One region of the Enterobacter cloacae subsp. cloacae ATCC 13047 genome, then DNA from elsewhere that is predicted to be linked to it. Evidence: predicted binding sites of a transcription regulator. Region 1 holds the regulator's gene; each other region holds the start of a gene.
The links. Region 1 encodes CRP, which controls carbon source genes, mostly activating them, when cyclic AMP is high. Its sites were predicted from a motif close to ATGTGANNNNNNTCACAT; they were not measured.
Positions count from the first base shown of each region.

Region 2: focA (formate transporter FocA) is a predicted target of CRP. The motif match lies at 8,792-8,809, and genes of this name have one in related genera.
Region 3: udp (uridine phosphorylase) is a predicted target of CRP. The motif match lies at 5,749-5,766, and genes of this name have one in related genera.

Region 1 covers NC_014121.1:4,839,136-4,849,612, forward strand. The annotation lists gene ECL_RS23615 (phosphoribulokinase) at 1-723, shown strand, start outside; gene ECL_RS23620 (IS4 family transposase) at 910-1,983, shown strand; gene ECL_RS23625 (OsmC family protein) at 2,079-2,483, opposite strand; gene crp (cAMP-activated global transcriptional regulator CRP) at 2,794-3,426, shown strand; gene ECL_RS23635 (YccS/YhfK family putative transporter) at 3,484-5,571, shown strand; gene argD (bifunctional acetylornithine/succinyldiaminopimelate transaminase) at 5,568-6,788, opposite strand; gene pabA (aminodeoxychorismate synthase component 2) at 6,875-7,438, opposite strand; gene ECL_RS23650 (putative adenosine monophosphate-protein transferase Fic) at 7,469-8,053, opposite strand; gene ppiA (peptidylprolyl isomerase A) at 8,159-8,731, opposite strand; gene tsgA (MFS transporter TsgA) at 9,010-10,194, shown strand; gene ECL_RS23665 (cytosine deaminase) at 10,213-10,477, opposite strand, start outside.
Region 2 covers NC_014121.1:2,786,873-2,797,349, forward strand. The annotation lists gene ihfB (integration host factor subunit beta) at 166-453, opposite strand; gene rpsA (30S ribosomal protein S1) at 624-2,297, opposite strand; gene cmk ((d)CMP kinase) at 2,409-3,092, opposite strand; gene aroA (3-phosphoshikimate 1-carboxyvinyltransferase) at 3,278-4,561, opposite strand; gene serC (3-phosphoserine/phosphohydroxythreonine transaminase) at 4,630-5,718, opposite strand; gene ECL_RS13495 (DUF421 domain-containing protein) at 5,881-6,573, opposite strand; gene ycaO (30S ribosomal protein S12 methylthiotransferase accessory factor YcaO) at 6,701-8,461, shown strand; gene focA (formate transporter FocA) at 8,868-9,725, shown strand; gene pflB (formate C-acetyltransferase) at 9,777-10,477, shown strand, end outside.
Region 3 covers NC_014121.1:5,081,030-5,091,506, forward strand. The annotation lists gene tatA (Sec-independent protein translocase subunit TatA) at 1-113, opposite strand, end outside; gene ubiB (ubiquinone biosynthesis regulatory protein kinase UbiB) at 190-1,830, opposite strand; gene ubiJ (ubiquinone biosynthesis protein UbiJ) at 1,827-2,432, opposite strand; gene ubiE (bifunctional demethylmenaquinone methyltransferase/2-methoxy-6-polyprenyl-1,4-benzoquinol methylase UbiE) at 2,446-3,201, opposite strand; gene rmuC (DNA recombination protein RmuC) at 3,268-4,725, opposite strand; gene udp (uridine phosphorylase) at 4,864-5,625, opposite strand; gene ECL_RS24715 (dienelactone hydrolase family protein) at 5,881-6,687, shown strand; gene metE (5-methyltetrahydropteroyltriglutamate--homocysteine S-methyltransferase) at 6,747-9,008, opposite strand; gene metR (HTH-type transcriptional regulator MetR) at 9,124-10,077, shown strand; gene ECL_RS24730 (carboxylate/amino acid/amine transporter) at 9,965-10,477, opposite strand, start outside.

The DNA of each region.
Region 1 (10,477 bases):
CCGGAGATGGATATGGCCATCCGCAAAGCGCGTGATTTAGGCAAACACATCAGCTACTTCGGCCCGGAGGCCAATGACTTCGGCCTGCTGGAGCAAACGTTTCAGGAGTACGGCCTAAGCGGCAAAGGCCAGTCCCGCAAGTATCTGCACACCTACGACGAAGCCGTTCCCTGGAATCAGGTCCCGGGCACCTTTACTCCCTGGCAGCCGCTGCCGGAACCTACCGACGTGCTGTTTTACGAAGGATTGCACGGCGGCGTGGTGACGCCGCATCACGACGTGGCGCGACATGTGGATCTGCTGGTCGGCGTGGTGCCAATCGTGAACCTGGAGTGGATCCAGAAGCTGACGCGAGACATCAGCGAGCGCGGCCATTCACGCGAGGCGGTGATGGATTCGGTTGTGCGCTCAATGGAAGATTACATCAATTATCTGACACCACAGTTTTCCCGCACCCACATCAACTTCCAGCGTGTGCCGACGGTGGACACCTCCAACCCGTTCGCGGCCAAAAGTATCCCGTCGCTGGATGAGAGCTTTGTGGTGATCCATTTCCGCAATCTCGACGGCATCGATTACCCCTGGCTGCTGGCGATGCTGCAGGGCTCGTTTATTTCTCACATGAATACGTTAGTGGTGCCCGGCGGAAAAATGGGGCTGGCGATGGAGCTGATCATGACGCCGCTGGTGCAGCGGTTGATGGAAGGGAAACAGATCGCATAATCATATTCCCTCTCCCGGTGGGCTGAGGGTTCCCCAGAAAAATGAAAAGCACGATGAAGTGTGATCTACTGGTTGCGCTAACAAATCAGAAGAGACCTCATCGTGCCTTTACAGACAGTCTGCCAGAAATTTTTCTCCGCGTCTTTACCGGACGTTCACAGCTTCCGGATTAATGTTCTTGTTTCCATGGCAGTTGCCCTCACGCACGGTGCGGATCTGACCCTGACCAGCCTTGGTCGCTCTCTTCCCGGCAGGGCGCACGTCAAAAATAAAATTAAACGTGTTGACCGTGCCCTGGGTAATACCGCCCTTCACCGGGATATTCCCCGTATTCAGCACCTGCTCACACATACCATCACCTCCCTGATGCCCTTCTGTGTGATTGCTGTCGACTGGACAGGCTGGCATGACAGGAACTGGTATCTTCTGCGGGCAAGCCTGGTCTGTAATGGTCGCTCACTGCCGCTTATGAGTGAGGTTGTCCCCGCAGAGCTGGCGCAGAACAGCGATGTACAGTGCCGCTTCCTTGACCGCCTGCATGATGCCATCCCGAAAGATAAAGCCGTCACCATCATTACGGATGCAGGCTTCCGGACAGACTGGTTCCGGCATGTCAGCCAGCTGGGCTGGAGCTTCACCGGCAGGGTCAGGGGCTGCATCAGCTTCCGGCTGGACGGAGATAAAAAGTGGATGAAAATCAGTGAGCTTGAGGCTACCGGACAACCGGTCTGCGTGGGTTACGGTGTCCTGTCCCGTAAACCACGAACGCCCTGTTACGGCCGGTTCTATCTGCATAAGCGCCCTGACGCAGGGCGTCAGGGAAAAGGGGGGATGCCGAAAACACAGCGGGAACACCGCAGTAGCGCGCGGGAGCCCTGGCTGCTGTTCAGTAATGCAGAGGGACTGGAGCCGCACCAGATAATGGCCCTGTACAGCCGCAGAATGCAGATAGAACAAAACTTCCGGGACGACAAAAGTCCACGCTTCGGGTTCGGTCTGAGGCTGAGCCGGAGTCAGGGAAAAGGGCGACTGGAAGTGCTGAATATGGTCGCGGCAATGGCAAGCCTGGTGATGTGGCTGGCAGGTTACAGGGCAGAAAGGCAGTGTTTACACTGGCACTATCAGGCAAGCAGCATCAGGCACAGACGGGTTCTGTCATACCTGAGTCTGGCAGAAGAAGTCATCCGGCATGAGCCAGGAAAAGTGAGACGGCTGAATATAGTTAACGAGATGAAAAAGCTGGGAAAAGAGTACCAGTAATATGGTCATGGTGGCATGACCATATTACTGGGGATCCCTCAGCCCGGTGGGAGAGGGTTAGGGTGAGGGCATCAACACGCACGATGCCCCATCAATCACGCCTCGATCACTTCATACGAATGGGTAATTTTTACCGCTTTCTCCAGCATTAACGCCACAGAGCAGTATTTCTCCGCAGACAGATCCACCGCGCGTGAGACGGCAGCATCTTTCAGCGCGTTCCCGGTGACAACAAAATGCAGGTTAATGTGCGTGAACAGGCGTGGCGCCTCTTCGCGACGTTCTGACGTGAGCTTGACTTCACAGTCGGTCACATCATGACGGCCCTTTTGCAGAATCGACACCACGTCAATCGCGCTGCATCCACCTGCCGCCATCAGCACCATTTCCATTGGGCTGGGTGCTTTATCGCCGGAGTTACCGTCCATCAAAATCTGGTGTCCCGACGAGGACTCGCCCAGGAACGTTAAACCTTCTACCCATTTCACGCGCGCTTGCATATTCATTAGCTCCAACGTTGCATTTTTGGTGACAGATTACGCGTGCGTTACATTTCTCGCAATGGAAGGCGACCTGCGTCATGCTGAAGCGAGACACCAGGAGACACGCGGCGAAAGCTATGCTAAAACACTCTGGATGCTACAGTAATACATTGACGTTACACATGTATGCAGAGGACATCAAACTTTACTGGCTGCGAAACGTTACGACAGCCGACTTCCCAGGTATGGGTAAGAATTCGATTGCAACCCCAGAGTCCGGATGCATCTTATGACTCTGGTGACAGCTTATAACAGAGGATAACAGCGCATGGTGCTTGGCAAACCGCAAACAGACCCGACTCTCGAATGGTTCTTGTCTCATTGCCACATTCATAAGTACCCATCGAAGAGCACGCTGATTCACCAGGGTGAAAAAGCGGAAACGTTGTATTACATCGTCAAAGGCTCGGTGGCAGTGCTGATCAAAGATGAAGAAGGGAAAGAGATGATCCTTTCTTATCTGAACCAGGGCGATTTTATCGGTGAACTGGGCCTGTTTGAAGAAGGCCAGGAACGTAGCGCCTGGGTTCGTGCAAAGACAGCATGTGAAGTGGCTGAAATTTCCTACAAGAAATTCCGTCAGTTGATTCAGGTTAACCCTGACATCCTGATGCGTCTTTCTTCGCAGATGGCTCGCCGTCTGCAGGTGACATCAGAGAAAGTGGGTAACCTCGCCTTCCTGGACGTGACCGGCCGTATCGCGCAGACCCTGCTGAACCTGGCGAAACAGCCAGACGCTATGACCCACCCTGACGGCATGCAAATTAAAATTACCCGCCAGGAAATTGGTCAGATCGTCGGTTGCTCCCGTGAAACAGTGGGCCGTATCCTGAAAATGCTGGAAGATCAGAACCTGATCTCCGCCCACGGTAAAACCATCGTGGTTTACGGAACCCGTTAATCCCGATAAAACGGCGTGCCATCGCAAGGTGTCACGCCGTTTTTGTCTCTACTCCCCATGTGGCGCAGGCTGATTTATCACCCGGAAGTTAACTACGCACTGCGACAAACGCTGGTGTTGTGCCTTCCTGTGGCCGTGGGCCTGATCCTTGGGCATCTTCAGCAGGGGCTGCTGTTTTCACTGGTTCCCGCCTGCTGCAACATTGCCGGTCTCGACACCCCGCATAAGCGTTTTTTCAAACGTCTGATTATCGGCGGTTCGCTGTTTGCCGGGTGTAGCCTGGCCGTGCAGCTTTTGCTGGCCCGCGATATTCCGCTGCCGCTAATCCTGAGCGTGCTGGCGATGACGCTGGGGGTGACCGCCGAAATCAGTTCGCTGCACGCGCGGTTACTGCCCGCCTCACTCATCGCGGCCATCTTTACCCTGAGTCTCGCAGGTAACATGCCAGTGTGGGAGCCGCTGCTGATCTACGCCCTCGGTACGCTATGGTATGGCCTGTTTAACTGGTTCTGGTTCTGGCTGTGGCGGGAACAACCGCTGCGTGAATCCCTGAGCCTGCTCTATGTCCAGCTTGCGGAGTACTGCGAAGCCAAATACACACTGCTGACCCAGCATACCGACCCGGAAAAATCGCTACCGCCGCTGCTGACGCGCCAGCAGAAGGTGGTGGATCTGATAAGCCAGTGCTACCAGCAACTGCATATGCTGGCCGCCAACAAGAACCACGAATATAAACGGCTGCTGCGCACCTTCCAGGTAGGGCTGGATCTGCAGGAGCATATCTCCGTGAGCCTGCACCACCCGAAGGAGGTGCAAAAGCTGGTGGAGCGCAGCCATGCCGAAGCGGTGATCCGCTGGAACGCGCAGACCGTGTCCGCACGCCTGCGGGTACTGGCCGACGACATTCTTTATCACCGTTACCCCACCCGCTTTAACATGGACAAGCAGCTCGGCGCACTGGAGAAAATCGCCCGCCAGCACGAGGATAACCCGGTAGGCCAGTTTGCCGCCTGGCACTTCAGCCGTATTGCCCGCGTGCTGCGTACCCAGCGCCCGCTCTATCCCCGCGATCTGATGGCGGATAAGCAAAAGCGCCTGCCGCTACTGCCTGCGCTTAAAAGCTATCTCTCGTTTAAATCTTCCGCCCTGCGCAACGCCGCCCGGATTAGCGTGATGCTGAGCATCGCCAGCCTGATGGGCATGGCGCTGCATCTGCCCAAACCCTACTGGATATTAATGACGGTACTGTTTGTCACCCAGAATGGCTACGGCGCCACGCGGGTGCGTATTCTGCACCGGGCGGGCGGAACCATGGCGGGGTTGATTATCGCAGGCGTAACGCTGCACTTCCACGTGCCGGAAGGCTATACGCTGGCAGGCATGCTATTGATTACCCTGGTGAGCTACCTGATCATCCGCAAAAACTACGGCTGGGCGATGGTGGGCTTTACGGTCACGGCGGTATACACCCTGCAATTGCTTACGCTCAATGGCGAACAGTTTATTGTCGCCAGGCTTATCGATACCCTGATTGGCTGTCTGATTGCCTTTGGTGGTATGGTCTGGCTGTGGCCACAATGGCAAAGCGGCCTGCTCAGGCAGAACGCCCACGACGCGCTGGAGGCCGACCAGCAGGCTATCCGCCTGATCCTGAGCGACGATCCGCAGCCCTCCCCGCTGGCGTATCAGCGGATGAAGGTCAACCAGGCGCATAACGCCCTGTTCAACTCGCTGAATCAGGCGATGCAGGAGCCCGGCTTTAACTCGCACTATCTGGCGGATATGAAGCTCTGGGTGACGCACAGCCAGTTCATCGTCGAACATATCAACGCGATGACCACGCTGGCGCGTGAACATACCATGCTGACGCCAGACCTGGCGCAGCGCTATTTGCAGTCGTGTGAGATTGCCCTGCAGCGGTGTCAGCAGCGTCTGGAGTATGACGCGCCGGGTGAATCGGGGGATTCGAACATTCTGGAAGCGCCGGAAACGCTCACCCATGGGCCAATGAGCACCCTGGAGCAGCATCTGCAACGCATTCTGGGGCATCTGAACACCATGCACACCATTTCGTCGGTGGCATGGCGTCAGCGTCCGCATCACGGCATCTGGTTAACGCGGCGGTTAAAACGAACCGAGTATTAGCCTTTAACGATCTTCGCGACCGCCGCGGCAAAGCGGGTCAATCCATCTTCAATATCGTTCTCTTCGACCACCAGCGACGGCGCAAAGCGCATCACGTCCGGGCCGGCGTTGAGTACCATCACCCCTTCGTGAGCAGCGGCGTGCAGGAAATCGCGTGCGCGGCCTTTGTACTGCGGCTTCAGCTCAGCGCCAACCAGCAGTCCCATGCCCCGGATCTCGCTGAAGACGTCGTACGTTTCGTCGATCTGCTGCAGATGTTTCACGAACAGCTCGCGCTTCGCCTGAACGCCGCTTAATACCTCCGGCGTATTGATGATATCAAACGCCGCACCGGCGATGGCGCAGGCCAGCGGGTTTCCGCCGTAGGTGGAGCCGTGAGAGCCAACGTGGAACGCGGAAGCGATCTCCTGGGTGGTGAGCACCGCGCTGACCGGGAAGCCGCCGCCGAGCGCTTTGGCGCTGGTCAGAATATCCGGCGTCACGCCGTAGTGCATATAGGCGAACAGGGAGCCGGTACGCCCCATCCCACTCTGGACTTCATCAAACACCAGCAGCGCCTGATGCTGATCGCACAGCGCGCGCAGCCCTTTGAGGAATTCCGGCGTTGCCGCCGTCACGCCACCTTCACCCTGAATCGGCTCAACCACGACCGCGCAGGTATGGTCATCCATCACCGCTTTCACCGCATGCAGATCGTTAAACGGCACATGAATGATATCGGCGGGTTTCGGACCAAAGCCGTCGGAATACTTCGGCTGGCCGCCAACGGAAACGGTAAACAGTGAACGACCGTGGAAAGCGTTATGGAAAGCGATGATTTTGGTTTTGTATGGGCTGTGGCGTGTGGAAGCGTAGTAGCGCGCCAGCTTGAAGGCGGTTTCGTTGGCTTCGGTCCCGGAGTTCATAAACAGCACGCGCTCGGCGAAAGTCGCGTCAATGATCTTGCGCCCCAGGCGCAATGCCGGTTCGTTGGTAAAGACGTTGCTGGTGTGCCACAGGGTTTCGCCCTGGGTTTTCAGTGCCTCGACCAGTGCAGGATGGCAATGCCCCAGCGCCGTCACCGCAATCCCCCCGGCGAAATCCACGTACTCTTTCCCCTGCTGATCCCAGACGCGGCTGCCTTTTCCCTTTACCGGGATAAACTCGGCCGGTGCATAAATCGGCAGAATGACTTCATCGAATGTCGCGCGGGTAATTGCAGATTGTTCAGTTGCCATGTCATGACCATCCATTTTATGTCACATTGATTGTGAAAATATAATCACAAAATATGCATAAAAAATCACAGCAAGGCAACAGATATTCAGCGATTGAGGAAATTAGCCAGCAGCTGGTGCCCCTGTTCGCTGAGAATACTCTCCGGGTGGAACTGCACCCCTTCGAGATCCCATTCACGATGGCGAATGCCCATGATCTCCTGCGTCTCGCTCCAGGCGGTCACCTCAAAGCAGTCGGGCAGCGTCGGCGGGTCAATCACCAGAGAATGGTAGCGCGTGACGGTTAACGGGTTATTTAACCCACTAAACACGCCCGTGCCGGTGTGGGTAACCGGTGAGGTTTTACCGTGCATCACCCTGGCAGCGCGGACGATGGTGGCGCCAAACACCTGCCCGATGGCCTGATGGCCAAGGCAGACGCCAAGAATCGGCAGCCTGCCGGCGTAGTGGCGGATCACATCCAGAGAAATACCCGATTCCGATGGGGTACACGGCCCCGGCGAGATAACGATTTTCTTCGGGGCCAGCGCGTCAATCTCGGTCAGGCTGATGTCGTCGTTACGGCGGACAACCACCTCTGCACCCAGTTCACAAAAATACTGGTAAAGGTTCCAGGTGAAGGAATCGTAGTTATCAATCAGCAGAATCATGGCGGCTCCCGAAAAAAATGCCGCCCTATTCTACTCAGATTCCCGCGCTTCGCTCACTACTTTGGCAAAGATAGCGTTCAGGGCGGACAAATCTCCCGTTGCGCCGCTCTGGTTAGCCGCGACCCACTGCTCAGGATCGATATCGCGCCAGTCCAGCAGGTAACCCGCATGGATCGCCAGCTGTTCAAAGAAAACGCGCTGCGCAATGCCATTACCGCTCGCAAAAGGATGCAGCATGTTGATTTCACAATAGTAATGGCTTATCCGCTCGATAAACTCCTCTTTCTGAAGACCCACTAGGTACCGGTCGCTTTCCAGTGCCGACATCAACTCATTGCCCATCTTCTCAATGTATTCGAAATGGCAAAAAGGAATGTCCCCTTTGAAAATATCGTCCGTACGGTATTCACCTGCGCGTTTCATCTCTCTGCGATACAGATGGCGGTGAATAAGGCACAGATGGGGCAACCCAGGCGCTGAAGGCCCAAGTTCCAGCGTCTCAATCTGGGGATCTGAAGGACCATGACCCTTTTCAAGGAGACAACTGGCCTGAAAATTGACGTTACGCTGCTGCTCCCAGAGACGGGATTTTTGCTTATCGGTGAGTTTTTTCACTTAACGCCTCCCTGAATATGTCCGTTTGCCAAAGTATAAGCAGCAAAACGCGCTTTCGCAGGGAGGGCTAACAACACGGGCGAGACGCGCCCGTGTCAAAGAGGATTACGGCAGTACTTTTGCAGAGAGGATCACGACCGGTTTGGATGGTACATTCTGGTATGGCCCAACGTCGTGGGTCTGTACCTGAGAAATCTTGTCCGCCACGTCCATCCCTTTTACCACTTTACCAAACACCGCATAGCCGAAGTCACGCTGGCCGTGGTCGAGGAAGGCGTTATCCGCCACGTTGATAAAGAACTGGCTGGTAGCGCTGTCTTTATCCGCCGTACGCGCCATGGCGATGGTGCCACGGGTGTTCAGCAGGCCGTTGTCCGCTTCGTTTTTGATCGGTGGATTCGGCTGTTTCTGCTGCATCTGCTCGTTGAAACCGCCGCCCTGCACCATAAAGCCTGGGATCACGCGGTGGAAGGTGGTGTTGTTGTAAAAGCCGCTGTTTACGTAGTCGAGGAAGTTTTTCACAGAAACCGGGGCTTTCTGGCTATTCAGTTCCAGCTCAATATTCCCTGCGGAGGTGGTCAGCAGAACATGAGGGTCCCCTTTTGCTGCCAGCGCAGCCGGGGAAACGGCAGAAAGAGCAAACACAGCTGCGACAGCCGCCAGTGTTGATTTGAGCATGAGAATTCCTTAACAAAGCGCAGTATAAAAAGCGAATGGCTTGATTCTAAAGAGCAGTATGAACGGAGACCAGCCTTTTACCTAATTTTACGAAATTGAAACAGTTGTTACCGCGCAAACGATTGGTTATGACGCAATTTTATGTGATCGCGATCACATAAAAACCTGCAATGAAGCTCATATTTTCTTTAAAAGATATTAATGGATCACTTTCACGACTAAAATCTGCCCGCTCTCAGCGCCTATCCGGCGCTTTTCTTTTCCTGAACAGGCCAGACATGACTAACAGCAATCGTATCAAGCTCACATGGATCAGCTTCTTCTCCTACGCCCTGACCGGCGCGTTGGTGATCGTCACCGGGATGGTGATGGGAAATATCGCAGACTACTTCCAGCTGCCCGTTTCCAGCATGAGTAACACCTTCACCTTCCTCAACGCGGGGATCCTGATCTCCATTTTCCTGAATGCCTGGCTGATGGAAATTGTTCCGCTGAAAACGCAGCTGCGTTTTGGTTTTGTGCTGATGGTCGCCGCCGTGGCGGGTCTGATGCTGAGCCACAGCATCGCCCTGTTCTCCGCCGCCATGTTCGTGCTCGGTCTGGTCAGCGGGATCACCATGTCGATTGGTACCTTCCTGATTACCCATATGTATGAAGGCCGTCAGCGCGGCGCGCGCCTGCTGTTTACCGACTCCTTCTTCAGCATGGCCGGGATGATTTTCCCGATGGTCGCGGCCGTTCTGCTGGCGCGCAGCATTGAGTGGTACTGGGTCTACGCCTGTATCGGCCTGGTTTACGTGGCCATCTTCATCCTGACCTTCGGCTGCGAATTCCCGGTTCTGGGTAAAAAAGCACAGACCACGGCAGAGCCTGTGGCGAAAGAGAAATGGGGTATCGGCGTACTGTTCCTCTCCATTGCCGCACTGTGCTACATCCTGGGTCAGCTGGGCTTTATCTCCTGGGTGCCGGAATACGCCAAAGGTCTGGGCATGAGCCTGAACGACGCGGGTAAACTGGTGAGCGATTTCTGGATGTCTTACATGTTTGGCATGTGGGCGTTTAGCTTCATCCTGCGCTTCTTCGATCTGCAGCGCATCCTGACCGTGCTGGCAGGCCTGGCTACCGTGCTGATGTATCTGTTCATCAACGGTTCCCCGGACCACATGCCGTGGTTCATTCTGACCCTGGGCTTCTTCTCCAGCGCCATTTATACGTCGATCATCACCCTGGGCTCCCTGCAGACCAAAGTGGCCTCGCCGAAGCTGGTGAACTTCGTACTGACCTGCGGCACCATCGGCACCATGCTGACCTTTGTGGTGACGGGCCCGATCGTCGCCCACAGCGGTCCGCTGGCGGCGCTGCACACCGCTAACGGCCTGTACGCCGTGGTGTTCATCATGTGCTTCATCCTGGGCTTTGTAACCCGCCACCGCCAGCATAACGCTGCAGCGGCGTCGCACTAATCCCTGCGCCCCTCTGCGCTACGCAGAGGGGCTGTTTCTGGCAAAACTTATCTCTTCTCCCCCGCTATCCATCTGGATCCAGGTCTGCGCCAGCTGCGTGGTGGCAATAATCCGCCCCTGCCGAATGGACCAGCGCACCGGCACCTGACAGCGTACCGCCTCAAACCCACTCTCTGCAGGCAAAATCACCAGGTTCGCCGGGTTCCCCGTCTCAATACCGTAATCGCTCAGGCCAAAGGTGCGGGCGCTGTTATGGGTGACCAGGTTCAGGCCGCTGTCAATT
Region 2 (10,477 bases), 2.1 Mb from region 1:
CGTCAGTTGAATAAAATGCAGGTTACAGCGCGCGCTGCACTGTTTTTGTCGGTTTGCAGAAAACGACACGGGGATTGCGGCACGGCTTCAGAATAAAAACGATAAGTACAAAAAAAGCACCCGGAGGTGCTTTCTTTTGAACCCAGTTTAACCTGATGGCTAAACTCAGTTGCCGTAAATATTGGCGCGATCGCGCAGTTCTTTACCCGGCTTAAAGTGTGGAACGTACTTACCTTCCAGCTCGACTTTATCACCAGTCTTCGGGTTACGCCCGGTACGTGGAGCACGATAGTGCAGAGAAAAACTACCGAAACCGCGGATTTCAATGCGCTCGCCCTGGGCAAGAGTGGTGGCCATATGCTCCAGCATCTCTTTTACGGCATCTTCCACTGCTTTAGCTGGGATATGCGGTTGCTGACTGGCAAGTCTTTCAATCAATTCTGACTTGGTCATGATTCCTCCGGTTCCTTTCAAACCAATTAGCTGAACAGCTCATTAAACAAGGGCGGCCGTAGCCGCCCTTTGTTATTGATTACAGGACGAATCCTGCAATCTGTCAAGTTTGCTCCTCATCCTTCGCGCGATAAATGCGTTACCGCTCAAAGGATGCTGAGGACTTGATATTACTCGCCTTTAGCTGCTTTGAAAGCTTCAGCCATTGCGTTGTTAGAGAAGTTTGCATCTTCCTGTTTGTTAACAGTAGCGATTGCATCTTTCTCGTCAGCTTCGTCTTTCGCACGAACAGACAGGCTGATTGCACGGTTCTTACGGTCAACACCGGTGAACTTAGCTTCAACATCGTCGCCAACGTTCAGAACCAGAGTGGCATCTTCAACGCGGTCACGTGAAGCTTCAGAAGCGCGCAGGTAACCTTCAACGCCGTCAGCCAGTTCTACGGTTGCGCCTTTAGCGTCAACTGCAGTCACTTTACCGTTTACGATTGCGCCTTTCTTGTTCAGTGCAACCCAGTTGTTGAACGGATCTTCTGCGAGCTGTTTAACGCCCAGAGAGATACGCTCACGCTCTGCGTCAACCTGCAGAACAACTGCTGCGATTTCGTCGCCTTTTTTGTATTCACGAACTGCTTCTTCGCCTGCAACGTTCCAGGAGATGTCAGACAGGTGAACCAGGCCGTCGATGCCGCCGTCCAGGCCGATGAAGATACCGAAGTCAGTGATAGACTTGATTTTACCTTCAACACGGTCGCCCTTGTTGTGGGTTTCCGCGAACTGCTGCCATGGGTTGTTTTTGCACTGCTTCAGGCCCAGGGAGATACGACGACGTTCTTCGTCGATATCCAGAACCATAACTTCCACTACGTCACCAACGTTAACAACTTTGGATGGGTGGATGTTTTTGTTGGTCCAGTCCATTTCGGAAACGTGTACCAGACCTTCAACGCCTTCTTCGATTTCAACGAAGCAGCCGTAGTCAGTCAGGTTGGTCACGCGGCCAGTCAGTTTGGTACCTTCTGGGTAACGCTTAGCGATAGCTACCCATGGATCTTCGCCCAGCTGTTTCAGGCCGAGGGATACACGAGTACGCTCGCGGTCGAACTTCAGCACTTTAACAGTGATTTCGTCGCCCACGTTCACGATTTCGCTTGGGTGCTTAACGCGTTTCCACGCCATGTCGGTGATGTGCAGCAGGCCATCAACGCCGCCCAGGTCAACGAATGCGCCGTAGTCAGTGAGGTTCTTAACGATACCTTTGACTTCCATGCCTTCCTGCAGGTTTTCCAGCAGCTGATCGCGTTCTGCGCTGTTTTCGGATTCGATAACGGCACGACGGGAAACAACAACGTTGTTACGCTTCTGGTCCAGCTTGATTACTTTGAACTCAAGCTCTTTGCCTTCGAGGTGCAGGGTGTCACGGACTGGACGAACGTCTACCAGAGAACCTGGCAGGAACGCACGAATACCATTCAGCTCAACAGTGAAGCCACCTTTAACTTTGCCGTTGATAACACCGACCACAGTTTCAGCTTCTTCGTAAGCTTTCTCCAGCGTGATCCATGCTTCGTGACGTTTAGCTTTTTCACGAGACAGCAGGGTTTCGCCGAAGCCGTCTTCTACTGCGTCCAGAGCAACGTCAACTTCGTCACCTACCTGGATTTCCAGCTCGCCCTGGGCGTTTTTGAACTGCTCTGCCGGAATGGCGGACTCAGATTTCAGACCGGCGTCAACCAGTACTACGTCTTTGTCGATAGCAACAACAACACCGCGAACGATGGAACCCGGACGGGTTTCGATTTCTTTTAAGGATTCTTCAAACAGTTGAGCAAAAGATTCAGTCATGTTTAATCTTCAGGTTAATATTAACGTCCACCTGGCTCCGTGCCGGATGGGGTTGTTTCACATACCCGCCGTCAATCCATTGCAGCGGGGGTACTGCTAAATCGGTCGCAATTACGCGAGTGCCAGTTTTTGGCGCGCATATTGTAGCGCTTTTTCAATCACTTGCTCAATAGTTAAACTGGTGGAATCCAGAACTAATGCATCTTCTGCAGGAACAAGTGGGGCGACGGCGCGGTTACGGTCGCGGTCATCGCGCTCTTTTATCTCGGATAAAAGGCGATCAAAGTTAACACTAAACCCCTTCTCCTGCAACTGAAGCATGCGGCGTTGAGCCCGTTCTTCCGAGGAGGCGTCAAGGAAAATTTTCACTGGCGCATCAGGGAATACCACCGTCCCCATATCTCGCCCGTCAGCGATCAGGCCGGGTGCTTCACGGAAAGCACGCTGACGGCGTAACAGGGCCTCACGAACGCGCGGGAAAGCCGCCACCTGAGAGGCCGCGTTAGCAACCTCCTGCGTACGAATTTCGCCGCTCACATCTTCCCCTTCCAGGATCACTTCGAGGTTGCCATCGGTCGAGACAAAACGCACATCCAGATGCGCAGCCAGCGGAACCAGCGCCTCTTCAGACGCAACATCCACATGGTGATGCAGCGCTGCCAGCGCCAGCACGCGATAGATAGCTCCCGAATCTAAAAGATGCCATTGCAATGCTTCCGCCATCGCCTTGCACAGAGTTCCTTTCCCTGCGCCACTAGGCCCATCAATGGTGATTACCGGGGCAACTGCCGTCATCTTTTTCTCCTTAATAAAGGCATACCGTTAACATGAACGCCGCGCATTATACGCGCCAACGTGCGCAACTGTTACCTTTGCGTGCAAATTACGGAATTAATGAAGCAGAGTGTAGAAGAAATGTGCGGGAACAAACGTCAGAAAACGTAAGGAAATGCCGCATCGGGTGATGCGGCATCTTGTCATCAGGCCAGTGTACTGATGCGGGCCAGCTGTTCGAAATAGTCCGGGAAGGTTTTCGCCGTACATTTCGGATCGAGGATTGTGACAGGTGTATCGGACAAGGCCACCAGCGAGAAGCACATCGCCATACGGTGATCGTTGTAAGTTCCGATTTCCGCGAACTGCAGTTTTGCCGGAGGCGTTACGCGAATGTAGTCTTCGCCCTCTTCCACTTCGGCGCCTACTTTACGCAACTCGGTAGCCATCGCGAACAGACGGTCGGTTTCTTTCACGCGCCAGTTGTAGATGTTACGCAGCGTCGTGGTACCTTTTGCAAAGAGCGCAGCGGTGGCAATGGTCATTGCCGCGTCAGGAATGTGGTTCATGTCCATATCGATGGCGTTGAGTTCACCACGTGTACAGGCGATGAAATCCTCCCCCCAAGTCACCACCGCACCCATTTTCTCCAGCACATCAGCAAAACGAATATCGCCCTGCACGCTGTTACGGCCAATACCGGTCACTTTCACCGTACCGCCTTTAATAGCACCTGCCGCCAGGAAGTAAGACGCAGATGAGGCGTCACCTTCAACCAGATAGTTACCCGGAGACTGATACTGCTGCGCACCGCGAACCACGAAGCGCTGATACGCCTGGTTTTCCACCTCCACACCAAAGGTTTTCATCAGATGCAGGGTGATATCAATGTACGGCTTAGACACCAGGTCGCCCTTGATGGTGATGACCGTATCCTGCGGTGCCAGCGGTGCAGTCATCAGCAGTGCCGTCAGGAACTGGCTGGAGACGCTGCCGTCCACCTCGACGTTGCCGCCGGTAAAGCCACCGCGAAGGCGCAGTGGTGGGTAATTTTCTTGCTCCAGATAGTCAATCTGGGCACCGCCCTGACGAAGGGCATCCACCAGATGGCCGATCGGACGCTCTTTCATGCGCGGTTCGCCGGTGAGAACAATATTGTTGCTGCCCAGGCACAGAGCTGCCGCCAGTGGGCGCATGGCGGTTCCCGCGTTACCCAGAAACAGTTCCAGTTCCTCGGCTGAACGTAGCGCACCGCCATTCCCCGTCACTTCACAGCGGGTACGGTCGTCAGACAGCGTGTAGTGAACTCCCAACGCTTTCAGCGCATTGAGCATATGGCGCACGTCATCGCTGTCCAGCAGGTTCGTGAGGACGGTGGTGCCGTTTGCCAGAGCTGCCAGCAACAGAGCGCGGTTCGAGACACTTTTTGAACCAGGCAGATTGATGGTGCCATCTACCCGCGCGATAGGTTGTAACGTCAGGGATTCCATGAAACTTAACTCTCAACTCAACATAATAAAAACCCCGCAGCAGGGCTACGGGGGTGAAAACAGCGCAATCAACCGTGGCGACGTTCGAAGTCAATCATGAAATCGGTCAGGGCTTTAACGCCTTCCAGCGGCATGGCGTTATAGATGGAGGCGCGCATGCCGCCTACCACACGGTGACCTTTCAGCGCATGAAGACCTGCGGCGAAGGACTCTTCCAGGAAAACTTTATCCAGGTTGCTGTCCGCCAGCTGGAACGGCACGTTCATGCGGGAACGGTTGGCTTTCGCCACATCGTTACGATAGAAATCACTCTTATCAATGACGCCGTACAGCAGTTCAGCTTTCTGCTGATTGATCTTGTCCATCTGCGCCACGCCGCCGTTTTGCTTCAGCCATTTAAAGACCAGGCCGGAGAGATACCAGGCAAACGTCGGTGGGGTGTTGAACATGGAGTCGTTATCGTTCAGCACAGTGTAATCAAGAATCGACGGGCAGGATTTATGCGCTTTGCCCAGCAGATCGTCACGTACGATGACGATAGTCAGGCCTGCAGGGCCGATATTTTTCTGCGCACCCGCATAGATGACACCGTAGCGGCTGACGTCAATCGGAGCAGAGAGAATGGTGGAGGAGAAGTCAGCGGCAACCACCACATCTTTACCGAAGTTCGGCGTCTCGTCGATGGCAATCCCGTCAATGGTTTCGTTCGGGCAGTAGTGCAGATACGCGGCGTTGTCAGAGAGCTGCCACTCGCTCATTGGCTTAACGGCACGCAGGCCATCAACGGTCACTTTGGCGTCGATAACGTTTGGCGTGCAATACTTATGCGCCTCTTTCACCGCGCTGGCAGCCCAGTAGCCAGCGTCTACATAGTCTGCCGTGGTTTTGTCACCCAGAATATTCAGCGGTACGCCAGCAAACTGGCCGCGCCCACCACCATGGCAGAACAATACTTTGTAGTTCGAGGGAATGTTCAGCAGATCGCGAAAATCCTTTTCTGCCTCTTCCGCCACCTGAATAAACTCTTTACCTCGGTGGCTGATTTCCATCACCGACGTACCCAGACCGTTCCAGTCACAAAGTTCCTGTTGAGCCTGTTTAAGCACGTCTGCCGGTAACATTGCCGGACCTGAACTGAAATTAAAGACTTGAGCCATTTCCCCTCACCACGCTAAAAGCCATAAGTTATAACTGTGGATATCGGTTTTATCATTCAGTGACACGCGCCGCAATGTCTAAAACTTATGACCGGTGAAATGTGCCCTTCGTCACACAATACAATCTGTCGCCTCGCTGTCACAAAACCGACAAAATGGCTGTCAGACAAGGCGTTTGGCCCGGCTAACCTTCGACCATTCCGGATTTGTACAGCGGGGACATAATTGATGATCGCCCACGTGCATGGCAACGACATGGCTACATCTTACACAGGCATATTCGCCGGATTCCGGTACCGTTTTAAACCGCTCGATCAACATATCCGGCAGAATACAGAGCCCTGGCTTAACCTCGTCGTCAGGATAGTAATACACGCTGATTTGCCCATTCGTTTCCATTATCGCCAGACGCACTTGCCCAAGCTGCTCCACGCTGTTCAGCCGCAGCTCCATAAAGAACTCAAATTCGGTCATATTGGCGCTTTGGACATTTTCCCAGGCCAGCTGTCCGTTCTCAACGATAACGACGGGTTTCCCTTCAAGCATGTCTTCCAGCTTTTCGCTTTTCGACATCAGCCACATGACCAGCCGGTAAAGCAGCGCCAGCGTGACGAAGACAATAAACACCGGCACCATTGGCACATCATCGTAAAAAGCGACATCCCCCGCCGCTGAACCCAGCGTCAGAATGATCAGCACCTCAAACAGCGACATCTGCCGTACGCCACGCCGACCGGTGATTTTAAGAAACAGGAAGACCAGGACGAAGGTATACAGACTACGCAGCGCCACTTCGCCTAAAAATTCGGGTGGGACTTTATCAAACGCCATCCTTTGCAGATCGAATGCTTTCATTTTTTTATGCCTTAACAGTCAGTTACTGACAGTAAGCATAGCCCAGTCTTTTATTTTCGCCGGAGATAGCACCCGTCACGCAAAACCCGTATCATTGCGCGCTTTACGTACGATAAAAGTGAACGCCATGACTCAAACGTTTATCCCCGGCAAAGACGCCGCCCTGGAAGATTCCATCGCTCGCTTCCAGCAGAAACTGACCGACCTGGGCTTTAATATCGAAGAAGCCTCCTGGCTTAATCCAGTGCCTCACGTCTGGTCCGTGCATATTCGCGATAAAGACTGTGCACTGTGCTTTACCAACGGTAAAGGCGCGACGAAAAAAGCGGCGCTGGCTTCTGCGCTGGGTGAGTATTTTGAACGTCTGTCGACCAACTACTTCTTCGCCGATTTCTGGCTGGGTGAAACCATCGCTAACGGCCCGTTCGTTCACTATCCCAATGAAAAATGGTTCCCGCTGACCGAAGACGATGAATTGCCGGAAGGCATTCTGGATGCGCGTCTGCGTGCGTTCTACGATCCGGAAAATGAACTGACCGCCAGCATGCTGATCGATCTGCAGTCGGGTAATGAAGAGCGTGGTATCTGCGCCCTGCCGTTCACCCGTCAGTCTGATGAACAGACCGTGTACATCCCGATGAACATTGTCGGTAACCTGTATGTCTCTAACGGCATGTCCGCCGGTAATACCCGCAATGAAGCGCGTGTGCAGGGGCTGTCAGAAGTGTTTGAGCGCCACATTAAAAACCGCATCATTGCTGAATCCATCAGTCTGCCTGAAATTCCGGCCGACGTGCTGGCGCGCTATCCGGGCGTGGTGGAATCCATTGCTAAGCTGGAGGCAGAAGGCTTCCCTATCTTTGCGTATGATGGCTCGCTGGGCGGTAAATACCCGGTTATCTGCGTTGTGCTGTTTAACCCGACGAACGGCACCTGCTTCGCCTCCTTCGGCGCGCATCCTGACTTCGGCGTGGCGCTGGAGCGTACCGTCACCGAGCTGCTGCAGGGCCGTAGCCTGAAAGATCTCGATGTATTTACTCCACCAACCTTTGACGACGAAGAAGTGGCCGAGCATACCAACCTCGAAACCCACTTCATCGACTCCAGCGGTTTGATCTCCTGGGATATGTTCAAGCAGGACGCAGACTATCCATTCGTCGACTGGAGCTTTGCCGGTACGACCGAAGAAGAGTTCGCTACCCTGATGGCCATCTTCAACGCGGAAGATAAAGAAGTCTACATTGCTGACTACGAACACCTGGGTGTTTACGCCTGCCGTATTCTGGTGCCGGGCATGTCCGATATCTATCCGGCTGAAGATCTGTGGCTGGCAAACAACAGCATGGGTGCGCACCTGCGTGAAACGCTGCTGGCCCTGCCGGGCAGCGAGTGGGAAAAAGAGGATTATCTGAACCTGATCGCCCAGCTGGACGACGAAGGCCATGATGACTTCACGCGCGTACGTGAACTGCTGGGTCTGGCTACCGGTAAAGACAACGGCTGGTATACCCTGCGCATCGGCGAGCTGAAAGCGATGCTGGCGCTGGCTGGCGGCGATCTGGATCAGGCCCTGGCCTGGACCGAGTGGACCATGGAATTCAACCAGTCAGTGTTCTCTGCCGAGCGCACCAACTACTACCGCTGCCTGCAAACCCTCCTGCTTCTTGCGCAGGAAGAGGATCGTGAGCCACTGCAGTACCTGAACGCTTTCGTGCGCATGTACGGTGCAGAGGCGGTAGAAGCCGCCAGCGCGGCCCTGAGCGGCGAAGCGCCATTCTACGGACTGCAGGCGGTAGACAGCGATCTGAAAGCCTTCCCTGCGCATCAGTCGCTGTTGAAGGCCTATGAAAAACTGCAGAAAGCAAAAGCCGCTTATTGGTCAAAATAAGCGCATATAACATTATCAGCAGTAGGCGTATTTAATCGTCTGGGCTATATTACGGGGCAATTTCATTGCCCCGTTTTTTATTTTTTTCGGCAATGAACGTTGAATGTAATAATAAAGTTAAATATGGGTAAATATAATAATATTTACCTGGGCTTTACTGTTACTTTTTATGGCAAATACTCCATATTAATTAACTGTTTCAGAGGTGGCCGACCGAAAAAATTCAACTCTTTTCATAACTTTTAAAATTTATTTTTATACGGATAATCAAAAACTTACACCGCATTTGTCGTAAAACCATACACACTGCGGGCCTATAAGCCAGGCGAGATATGATCTATATCAATTTCTCTTCTATAATGCTTTGTTAGTATCTCGTCGCCGACTTAATAAAGAGAGAGTTAGTGTGAAAGCTGACAACCCTTTTGATCTTTTACTCCCTGCTGCGATGGCCAAAGTGGCCGAAGAAGCAGGTGTCTATAAAGCAACGAAACACCCGATGAAGACGTTCTATCTGGCGATCACGGCCGGTGTGTTCATCTCTATCGCGTTCGTCTTCTACATCACTGCCACCACCGGTACTGCCGCGATGCCTTACGGCATGGCCAAACTGATTGGCGGCATTTGCTTCTCACTGGGTCTGATTCTGTGCGTTATCTGCGGCGCCGACCTCTTCACCTCAACGGTGCTGATTGTCGTAGCAAAAGCCAGCGGAAGAATTACCTGGGGTCAACTGGCGCGCAACTGGCTTAACGTCTATGTTGGTAACCTGATTGGCTGTCTGCTCTTTGTTTTGTTGATGTGGCTCTCTGGCGAGTATATGACCGCCAACGGTGGCTGGGGACTGAACGTCCTGCAGACCGCAGACCACAAAATGCACCACACATTTATCGAAGCGGTTGCACTTGGCATCCTCGCGAACCTGATGGTCTGTCTGGCGGTATGGATGAGTTACTCCGGCCGTAGCCTGATGGACAAAGCCATGATTATGGTTCTGCCGGTTGCGATGTTTGTTGCCAGCGGCTTCGAGCACAGTATCGCGAACATGTTTATGATCCCAATGGGTATTGTAATCCGCAACTTTGCGAGCCCGGAGTTCTGGACTGCAGTTGGTTCAACCCCGGAAAGTTTCTCTCACCTGACTATTATGAATTTCATTACTGATAACCTGATCCCTGTCACTATCGGGAACATTATCGGTGGGGGTCTGTTAGTTGGGTTGACATACTGGGTCATTTACCTGCGTGGCGACGATCATCATTGATGGTTATCTCAGGCAGTAAATAAAAAATCCACTTAAGAAGGTAGGTGTTACATGTCCGAGCTTAATGAAAAGTTAGCCACAGCCTGGGAAGGTTTTGCAAAAGGTGACTGGCAGAATGAAGTAAACGTACGTGACTTCATTCAGAAAAACTATACCCCGTATGAAGGTGACGAATCCTTCCTGGCTGGCGCAACTGAAGCGACCACCAAGCTGTGGGACAGCGTAATGGAAGGCGTAAAACTGGAAAACCGCACTCACGCGCCAGTTGATTTTGACACCTCCGTTGCTTCCACCATCACTTCTCACGATGCTGGTTACATCAACAAAGCCCTTGAGAAAATCGTTGGTCTGCAGACTGAAGCACCACTGAAACGTGCGATCATCCCGTTCGGTGGTATCAAAATGGTTGAAGGTTCCTGCAAAGCGTACAACCGCGAGCTGGACCCAATGCTGAAAAAAATCTTCACCGAATACCGTAAAACCCACAACCAGGGTGTATTCGATGTTTACACCAAAGACATTCTGAACTGCCGTAAATCCGGTGTTCTGACTGGTCTGCCAGATGCCTACGGCCGTGGCCGTATCATCGGTGACTACCGTCGCGTTGCGCTGTACGGTATCGACTTCCTGATGAAAGACAAATACGCGCAGTTCGTTTCCCTGCAGTCCGATCTGGAAAACGGCGTAAACCTGGAAGCCACCATCCGTCTGCGTGAAGAGATCGCTGAACAGCACCGTGCGCTGGGTCAGAT
Region 3 (10,477 bases), 240 kb from region 1:
CCTTTGATAGACGCGCCCAGATCGGAACCGATAGAACCGAGCTTTTTGGTGCCAAACAGCAGCACGACGATGACGGCAATAATGACTAATTGCCAGATACTGATACCACCCATACATATTCCTCAGAGATAGATGATTAATTAGTCAGACCGCATTATACGTATGCGACCTGGTGATAGCGATGCCTGTTCAGCGCGTCTTTCTCCAGCCAACGAACCAGACCACTATTCCGGCAACCATTAGCCAGGCGGGCATCATCTGCCAGTCCGGACGGTTGATTAACAACAACGTACCACTGAGCAGCAGGGTTGCGCCAATGCCAAACAGATAGCGAGACTGGCCCTGGCGTACGCGGTTCGACTGAAGCTCGTGGGCGATTTTATCCATGCTGAGCTGAAGGTTCTTGCTCTGACGCAAACTGTCATACACCAGTTCAGGAAGTTCCGGCATTTTTTCAACCCAGAACGGGGCTTTCTCTTTGAAAGCCCGCACCAGAGCCGGAATGCCAACCTGATCCTTAATCCAGGATTCCAGGAACGGTTTCGCGGTCTTCCACAAGTCTAACTGAGGATAGAGCTGTCGACCTACACCTTCAACGTAAAGTAATGTTTTCTGAAGTAAAACAAGCTGTGGCTGCACTTCCATATTGAAGCGGCGAGCGGTGTTAAACAGATTCAGCAACACGTGACCGAACGAGATTTCTGCTAGCGGTTTTTCAAAAATCGGTTCACAGACGGTACGGATGGCAAACTCAAACTCTTCGACATTGGTGTCCGGCGGAACCCAACCTGAGTCAACGTGCAGTTCAGCCACTTTACGGTAGTCACGATTAAAGAAGGCGATAAAATTCTCCGCCAGATAACGCTTATCTTCTTTATTGAGCGAGCCGACAATACCGCAATCAATGCCGATATATTGCGGGTCGTCCGGATGCTCATAGCTCACAAAGATATTGCCCGGATGCATGTCTGCGTGGAAAAAGCTGTCGCGGAAGACCTGAGTAAAGAAGACCTGTACGCCACGTTCGGCCAGCAGCTTCATGTTCGTTCCCTGTTTCTCCAGGGCCACGACATCCGAGACGGGAATACCGTAAATACGTTCCATGACCATCATGTTCTGGCTGCAGTAGTCAGAATAGACTTCAGGAACATACAGCATCGGGCTGTTTTCAAAATTGCGCCGTAGCTGAATGGCGTTTGCCGATTCGCGCAGCAGGTTTAGTTCATCGATCAGCGTTTTTTCATATTCCCGTACCACTTCCAGCGGGCGCAGGCGGCGTCCGTCAGGGAGCAGACGCGGAACCCAGCGCGCCAGACGATAGATAAGCTTCATGTCCGCTTTGATGATCGGCAGAATATCCGGGCGGATAACTTTGATAACGACTTCTTTGCCATTCTCTTTCAGACGCGCGGTATGCACCTGGGCAATGGAGGCAGAAGCCAGCGGCTGAATGTCGAAATCGTCGAACCAGGTCTCAACAGGAATATTGCCCATCGCCTCTTCGATCTGTTTTTTCGCGCGCACGCCGTCAAACGGGGCCACGCGATCCTGCAGCAGTGCCAGCTGATCGGCAATCTGGGGCGGGAAAAGATCGCGACGGGTCGAGAGCATTTGGCCGAACTTAATCCATACCGGGCCCAGCTCCTGTAGCGCCAGACGCAGGCGTTCACCCAGTGGCTGTCCTTTGTGGCGATTAGGCATCCAGAACAACATCCGCCGCCAGATACGAAGCGGCAGCGTGATACGCATTTTGGGGATAAGCTCGTCGAGCCCGTAACTCAAAAAGGTGTGGACGATAAAATAGAGGCGCCGAATTTCACCAGGCGTCATTTGCCCTCCAGTTTTTCCAGCCGTTTGGTTAACGCATCAACCGCACGTTCAACAGCCGCAGTCTCTTCCGCGAACCAGGCTACTTCCAGCTGTCCGGGGGCCATACGCCACTCTTCGGTCAGCACCTCTGCCGCATAACGCTGCTGACGTTGCAGGCTTTTACGCAGGAAGGCGGTACCACCATGCAGGGCTTTGCCGATCCCTTCCGCTGCAATGTCGCCAATAAATGGGGCAAGCAGTTCCGCCGGGTCGAACTCGGCCAGATCGCTGAGCGCAACGAAATTTTGTACAACCTGAATGTCGCCTTCCACTTCCAGCTCACCGCTTCGGATCAGCGCCGTCAGTTGCTGGCGGTCACGCAGTTTTGGCAGCACGCTCATGCGCGTGATGACAGAGCAGTCGGCGTCTCCTTCCCACTCCCCCAGAACATCAAGCTGGCGTTCGCTGAAGACCAGCACAAGCGGCGTCGAGAACTCTTTTAAAACGATCCGCAATACCTTCCCGTTAAGTCGCTGCCGCGCGGCTTTTAGCGCTGGCGCACGATAGAGAAAGGCATTCAGTACATTCTCGATGCCTGCGGTGACTAAGGGTTTAAAGGGCACAGGACACCTCCACTCAGAACTTATAACCGCGATGCAGTGCGACGACACCCGCCGTCATGTTGAAATACTCAACGTTTTCAAACGCCGCATCCTGCATCATGGCCTTCAGGGTGTCCTGATCCGGGTGCATGCGAATGGATTCCGCCAGATAGCGGTAGCTTTCTGCGTCGTTTGCCACCAGTTCGCCAATACGCGGCAGAACATGGAATGAATAGGCGTCGTAGGCTTTGCTCAGTGGCTCGATAATCGGTTTGGAGAACTCAAGCACCAGCAGACGTCCGCCCGGCTTCAGCACGCGATACATTGAGCGCAGCGCTTTTTCTTTATCGGTGACGTTACGCAGGCCAAAAGAGATAGTGATGCAGTCAAAGGTATTGTCCGGGAACGGCAGCGCCTCGGCGTTTGCCTGCACATATTCCACATTCCCCACCACGCCGATGTTACGCAGCTTCTCACGCCCCATTTTCAGCATGGAGTCGTTAATATCAGCCAGAACAACACGCCCGGTTTCACCCACCAGACGGGAGAATTTCGCGGTCAAATCGCCCGTGCCGCCGGCAAGGTCCAGTACCGTTTGTCCACGACGCACACCGCTACAGTCGATGGTGAAGCGCTTCCACAAGCGATGAATGCCGAATGACATCAAGTCATTCATCACATCGTACTTCGCCGCCACGGAATGAAATACGTGGGCCACCATGTCAGCTTTCTGCGCTTTGGCGACAGTCTGAAAGCCAAAGTGCGTTGTGTCTTGTGAATCGTCAACCATCTCAGAGCCTGCTTATCAGTAAAATGTTCGTGAAGTGTAACAGATTGGGCGCGTTTGCCCTACGTTTCAACCACCACGTAAGAAACGCGCCAGATGCGGGTCTGGCGATAACTCTGCCGCTAACTCGTTGTCTTCACTGTCTCTCTTTTGTCCATCAGCGCCTTCGCGCAGGCGAAACTCTTCGTCCTGTGCCGTGGCTTGCTCAACCAGTTCCGGATTAATCTCGCGTTTAACCTCCACCCCCAGGCCGCGGAAGGCTTCGGCTTGCGCCAGCAGATTACCCCGCCCGGAGGCGAGTTTTTTCATCGCCTGGCGGTAGTTGTCCTGCGCGCGGTCCAGGCTTTGCCCGACCGAGGACATATCATCCACAAATAGGCGCATTTTGTCGTACAGCTTGCTGGCGCGATCGGCAATCTGCTGCGCGTTGCGGCTCTGATGTTCATAGCGCCACAGGTTGGCAATGGTGCGTAACGCCACCAGCAGCGTGGTGGGGCTGACCAGCATAATGTTGTTTTTCAGCGCTTCAGTTATCAGTTCCGGCTGTCTGTCGAGTGCCAGCAGAAAAGCAGGCTCTACCGGGATAAACATCAGAACATAGTCAAGCGAGCGCAAACCCGGCAACTGCTGATAGTCTTTTCTGCCCAGCAGACGAATATGGTTCCGCACGGAGGCAATGTGCTCCTGCAACGCCGATTCGCGGGTGTAGTCATCCTCCGCGTTGAAGTAACGCTCATAGGCCACCAGCGTCATTTTGGCATCAATCACCACATCTTTACCCTGCGGCAGACGCACGATGACATCTGGCTGCATTCGCGAGCGGGCATCGTTTTCTATGCTGACCTGGGTTTCGTATTCATACCCTTCGCGCAGTCCAGAGGCTTCCAGCACCCGCGTGAGGACGACTTCACCCCAGTTACCCTGCGTTTTGTTATCCCCTTTCAGGGCGCGGGTCAGGTTGACCGCTTCCTGCGCCATTTGTGCATTCAACTGCTGCAGATTACGAATTTCGTGTGCCAGGGTGTGCCGCTCGCGGGCCTCCTGACCAAAGCTGTCCTGCACCTGACGACGGAAACCGTCCAGTTGCTCACGCAGAGGCGTCAGGAGACTGTTCAGACTCTGGCGGTTTTGTTCGTCAACGCGGCGGTTGCTGTGCTCAAAAATGCGGTTCGCGAGATTCTCAAACTGTTCGCTGAGGCGCTGCTCGCTGTTCATCATCTGGCGGATTTTGTCTTCCGCATGCAGCTGAGTGGATTCCAGGCGGGTCGTGACTTCACGGAGATCGGCTTCCAGTGAGGTGTTGATATCACGCAGATTGCGCAGTTCGTTGTTGAGTAACTCGCACTCGTCTCGCCAGTGTTCACTCAGCGCAAGTTGCTGTTTTGTCGCGCTTAACTCGGCGACTATCTCTTCACGCTCTGCCAGCTGATCGGCCTTTTGCTGCGCGTGCTGATAGCTGGAAATCAGCCAGCCTATCGCCACGCCCGCGAGCGCAATCACCGCGTAAATCAGAATTGAGAGATCCACAATGCCCCCTGCATCAACGTATTACCGCACAAAATAAGATTGTGCTGTATAAACGTCCAGTTTGAAAGGGTTTTCCTGCGAGGCGCTACGCAAAAAATAAAGGCCGAACGTGTCGGCCTTTGATGTCAGAAGAGAGGATTAGATCAGACGACGGGCCGCTTCAACCACGATTTTTACCGCATGACTTTCGGTTTGTTTCATGGTTTCGGCGTTCGGGATTTCCTGCTGGGTACGGTTGACGATTACCCCCGCCACCATACCGGCACGCAGACCCTGGCTTGCGCACATGGTCAGCAGCGTTGCAGATTCCATTTCATAGTTCATCACGCCCATAGACTGCCACTCTTCCATAGAGCCTTTAAAACGGCTCACCACACGGCCAGAGAAGGTGTCGTAACGCTCCTGACCCGGGTAGAAGGTGTCCGACGAGGCGGTTACGCCCACGTGCGTGGTTGCGCCAACGGATTTCGCTGCTTCAACCAGCGCCGTCGTACATTCAAAATCGGCAACCGCCGGGAATTCCATTGGTGCAAAGTGCAGACTCGCCCCATCCAGACGCACGGACGCGGTAGTCACCAATACATCACCCACGTTGATATGCGGCTGGATCGCACCGGTCGTCCCGATACGCAGGAACGTCCGGATGCCCAGCTGCGCCAGTTCTTCAACGGCAATGGAGGTAGACGGGCCACCGATACCGGTAGAGCACACAATCACGGCCTTACCATCCAGTTCTGCACGCCAGGTGGTGAATTCACGATGGGCTGCCAGCTTAACCGGCTTATCCATCAGCGCGGCGATCTTTTCCACACGCTCAGGATCGCCCGGGACGATAGCGAGCGTAGCCCCTTGTAAATCGTTTTTGGTGAGGCCGAGATGAAAAACATCAGACTTAGACATAGGTGACTCCTCTGTGGGTCGGTTAGTCAGAAGAAGTAAAACGGTACTTTACAGAAGCGATACGCATAATTTCGTGACACATCTCACCATGAATGAAAATGATTGCAGTAGATTTCCATAAAAAAGTGATTTACATCACATTAACAAGTTATATCGTGGTGTGCTGCACAAAAGATAGACCGTTTAAGGCACTGTGGGTTGTTAACCTGGTGTCTATATTTACCTTTGCGCTAACTCATTGGTACGGAGAATGCCATGACTGAAAAAACCGGTTTTGCACCTGCTGCGGCTCCGCATGCCTCAACCATCGTCTCAACGCCTGAAGACGCCATTACGGCGGGAGAGACCTCCATTCCCTCGCAGGGGGAAAATATGCCTGCTTACCACGCGCGACCAGCATCGGCAGACGGTCCGCTGCCGATCGTGATTGTGGTTCAGGAAATTTTCGGCGTTCATGAACATATTCGCGACCTCTGCCGCCGACTGGCGCTGGAAGGTTACCTGGCCGTTGCGCCAGAGCTCTATTTCCGTCAGGGCGATCCGAACGACTACAGCGATATCCCAACGCTTTTGAGCAATCTGGTCAGTAAAGTGCCGGATGCACAGGTGTTGGCCGATCTGGATCATGTTGCCAACTGGGCGGCGCGTAACGGCGGTGATGCGCATCGACTGATGATAACGGGGTTCTGCTGGGGCGGACGCATTAGCTGGCTGTATGCCGCGCACAATCCGCAGCTGAAAGCTGCTGTGGCCTGGTACGGTAAACTGGTGGGCGAAAAAACGCTGAACTCGCCAAAACATCCGGTTGATATCGCCACAGACTTAAATGCCCCGGTGCTGGGACTGTACGGTGGTCAGGACACGGGTATTCCGCTCGACACGGTAGAGACCATGCGCCATGCGCTACGCGCGGCGAATGCAAAGGCAGACATTGTCGTGTACCCGGATGCCGGACACGCGTTTAATGCCGATTATCGTCCGAGCTATCACGCGGAATCAGCCAAAGATGGCTGGCAGCGGATGCTGGCGTGGTTTAGCCAGTACGGCGGCAAGAAAGCGTAAACATAAAAGCCCGGTGGCGGCGATGCCTTACCGGGCTACATAATGGGATCGACTCTGTCTTAACCCTGACGCAAATTCTGCGCCGCTTTCACCATATTCGCCAGCGCCGCGCGGGTTTCAGGCCAGCCGCGGGTTTTCAGACCGCAGTCCGGGTTCACCCACAGGCGCTCTGCCGGAATGCGTTGGGCGGCTTTCTTCAGCAGGGCTTCGATCCACTCCACGCTCGGCACGTTCGGGGAGTGAATGTCATATACGCCCGGCCCGATTTCGTTCGGGTAATCGAACTCTTCGAACGACTCCAGCAGTTCCATATCTGAACGCGAGGTCTCGATGGTGATCACGTCGGCATCCAGTGCGGCAATGGAATCCATGATGTCGTTAAATTCGCAGTAACACATGTGGGTGTGGATCTGGGTGTCGTCCTTCGCCACTGCGGCATTGATGCGGAACGCTTCCACACCCCACTGCAGGTAGGCGTCCCAGTCGCTGCGACGCAGCGGTAATCCCTCGCGCAGGGCCGGTTCGTCAATCTGGATGATGCCAATGCCCGCCGCTTCCAGATCCGCCACTTCATCGCGCAGCGCCAGCGCAATTTGCTTCGCGATGGTTTCACGGGTCACGTCCTCACGCGGGAAGGACCAGCAAAGAATGGTCACCGGACCGGTCAACATGCCTTTTACCGGCTTGTCGGTCAGGGACTGGGCATATTTAGCCCATTCGACGGTGATCGGGTGCGGACGGCTAACGTCACCGATCACCACCGGTGGTTTTACACAGCGGGAACCATAGCTCTGTACCCAGCCGTTTTGGGTAAAGACGAAACCGTCCAGATGTTCACCGAAGTACTCCACCATGTCGTTACGCTCTGCCTCCCCGTGAACCAGCACATCCAGGCCTAAGCGCTCCTGCTCCACAATCGCCTGTTTGATATGTTCCGCGATGCCGGTGCGGTAGTTGGCCGCATCAAGGTTGCCCTTTTTGAAGTCCAGGCGCAGGCTGCGGATCTCGGTAGTTTGCGGGAAGGAACCGATGGTGGTGGTTGGCCACGCAGGCAAGTTGAAACGGGCGCGCTGGGCTTCTGCACGCACTTCATACGGGCTTTGACGCTGGCTGTCCTGCGCGGTGATAGCCGCCAGACGTTTTTCCACCGCCGGGTTGTGAACGCGAGACGAATGACGACGGGCCTGAATCGGAGCGCTCCATTCGGTAATCGCCGCCGTGTCACCGCTGTTCAGGGCGTCACGCAGCAGAGCCAGCTCTTCACATTTCTGCAAGGCAAAGGCAAACCAGCTTTTCACTTCCGCATCCAGGCGGGTTTCAACGCTGAGATCGATAGGGCTGTGCAGCAGTGAACACGAAGAGGCCACCCATAGCTCACGTTTGCCGACGATGTCCTTAATCTGAGCATATTTTTCTGTCAGATCGGCGCGCCAGACGTTACGACCGTTCACCAGCCCGGCAGAGAGCAGCCACTCCGCTGGCAGGCGCTTGTGCAGTTCTGCAACATCATCTTTTCCATGCACCAGGTCAACGTGCAGGCCCTGCACTGGCAATTTGGTGATGGTGCCGAGGTTCGGCGTCACACCTTCAAAGTAGGTGGTAAGCAGCAGCTTCACCTGCCCGGTCAGTGCATCGTAAGCCGGTTTGAAGGCATCGAGCCACGCTTGCGGCAGTTCGAGCACCAGCGCCGGTTCGTCGATTTGCACCCACTGAATACCGCGTTTGCCCAGCTCAATCAGCACCTGTTTGTAGACCGGCAGGATATCCTTCAGCAGGCTCAGACGATCGAACGGCTCGCCTTTGACTTTTCCTAACCACAGGTAGGTCACTGGCCCCAGCAGCACCGGTTTCACCTGGTGCCCCAGCGCCAGCGCTTCGTCCACTTCATCCAGCAACTGGGTCCAGGTCAGTTTGAACTGCTGACCTTTAACAAACTCCGGCACCATATAGTGATAGTTGGTGTTAAACCACTTGGTCATTTCCGCCGCTGCCGCTGGCTCACCGGTTGGCGCACGGCCACGGCCGATGCGGAACAGCGTGTCGATATCTACCGATCCATCGTTGTTCTGATGACGAGCCGGGACATTGCCAAGCAGCAGGCTGGTCGTCAGAACATGGTCGTACCAGGCGAAATCGCCCACCGGCAGCAGGTCTACGCCCGCCTGTTTTTGCTGCTCCCAGTGGCGGGCACGCAGTTCGCGGCCCACTGCCAGCAGCTCTTCACGCGTGGTGTTTCCTGCCCAGTAGCTTTCTTGTGCTTTTTTTAGCTCGCGACGAAGGCCAACGCGAGGGAAACCGAGAGTGTGATTGCGGATTGTCATGTCATGCCCCTTGTGAAATTCGTTATTTAGACGTCCAGATGTTTACACATCTATAATTGGCAGGTACTGTATATTCCTCAAGCGCAAAATGTTCATGGCGAAGTGAAGGACTTTCATGATCGAGATAAAACACCTGAAAACGCTACAAGCGTTGCGAAACTGCGGTTCTCTCGCGGCGGCGGCGGCCTCACTGCACCAGACTCAGTCCGCCCTTTCTCACCAGTTCAGCGATCTGGAACAACGTCTCGGCTTTCGTCTTTTTGTGCGTAAGAGCCAGCCGCTGCGCTTTACTCCCCAGGGCGAGATCCTCCTGCAGCTGGCAAATCAGGTGCTGCCGCAAATTGCCAGCGCGCTTCAGTCCTGCAATGAGCCGCAGCAAACTAAATTGCGTATCGCCATTGAGTGCCACAGCTGTATTCAGTGGCTGACCCCCGCGCTTGAGAACTTCCGCCAGAAGTGGCCGCAGGTAGAAATGGACTTTACCTCCGGCGTGACGTTTGACCCGCAGCCGTCACTCCAGCAGGGCGAGCTGGATCTGGTGATGACGTCAGACATTCTGCCGCGTAGCGGCCTGCATTATTCGCCAATGTTCGATTATGAGGTGCGTCTGGTGCTGGCACCGGATCATCCGCTGGCCAGCAAGACGCGTATCACCCCGGAAGACCTGGCGACTGAAACGCTGCTGATATACCCGGTGCAGCGCAGTCGCCTGGATATCTGGCGCCATTTCCTGCAGCCGGCGGGCATCAGCCCACAGCTGAAAAGCGTGGATAATACGTTGCTGTTGATTCAGATGGTTGCCGCCAGAATGGGCATCGCGGCGCTGCCGCACTGGGTGGTAGAGAGTTTTGAACGCCAGGGCCTGGTGGTCACCAAAACCCTGGGAGAAGGACTGTGGAGCCGGCTGTACGCCGCCGTGCGCGATGGCGAGCAGCGTCAGCCGATCACGGAAGCGTTTATTCGCTCAACGCGGAACCACGCGTGCGACCATCTTCCGTTTGTGCGGAGCGCGGAGCGACCCAACGGCGATGTACCCACAGCGAAGCCAGGATCACCGCTCCCCCAATAAGGAAACTCGGCCAGTGGGGCTGTTGCTGCCAGATAGCAAGGTTTACCAGTAGCCCCGCGGGCACGTGCACGTTGTTCATGATGCCCAGCGTACCGGCGTCTACCTGAGTTGCGCCATAGTTCCACATGAAGTACCCCAGCCCCGAGGCCACCACGCCCAGCCAGACCAGAATGCCCCACTGCACGGTAGTGGTAGGTAATTTTTGCGGGTTACCCAGCATAAACCAGGCTGCGACCGCGACCACCGCCGCCCCCATATAGAACCAGGCAAACGCGTTGTGCTGCGGCATCGGGCGGGTTTCCATCAGGCGCTTGTAGCCCACCATACCAATAGCGAAGCTGATGTTTGCTAACTGCACGAACATCAGGCCGGTCCAGAAGTGATCGCTCACTTTTTCGTA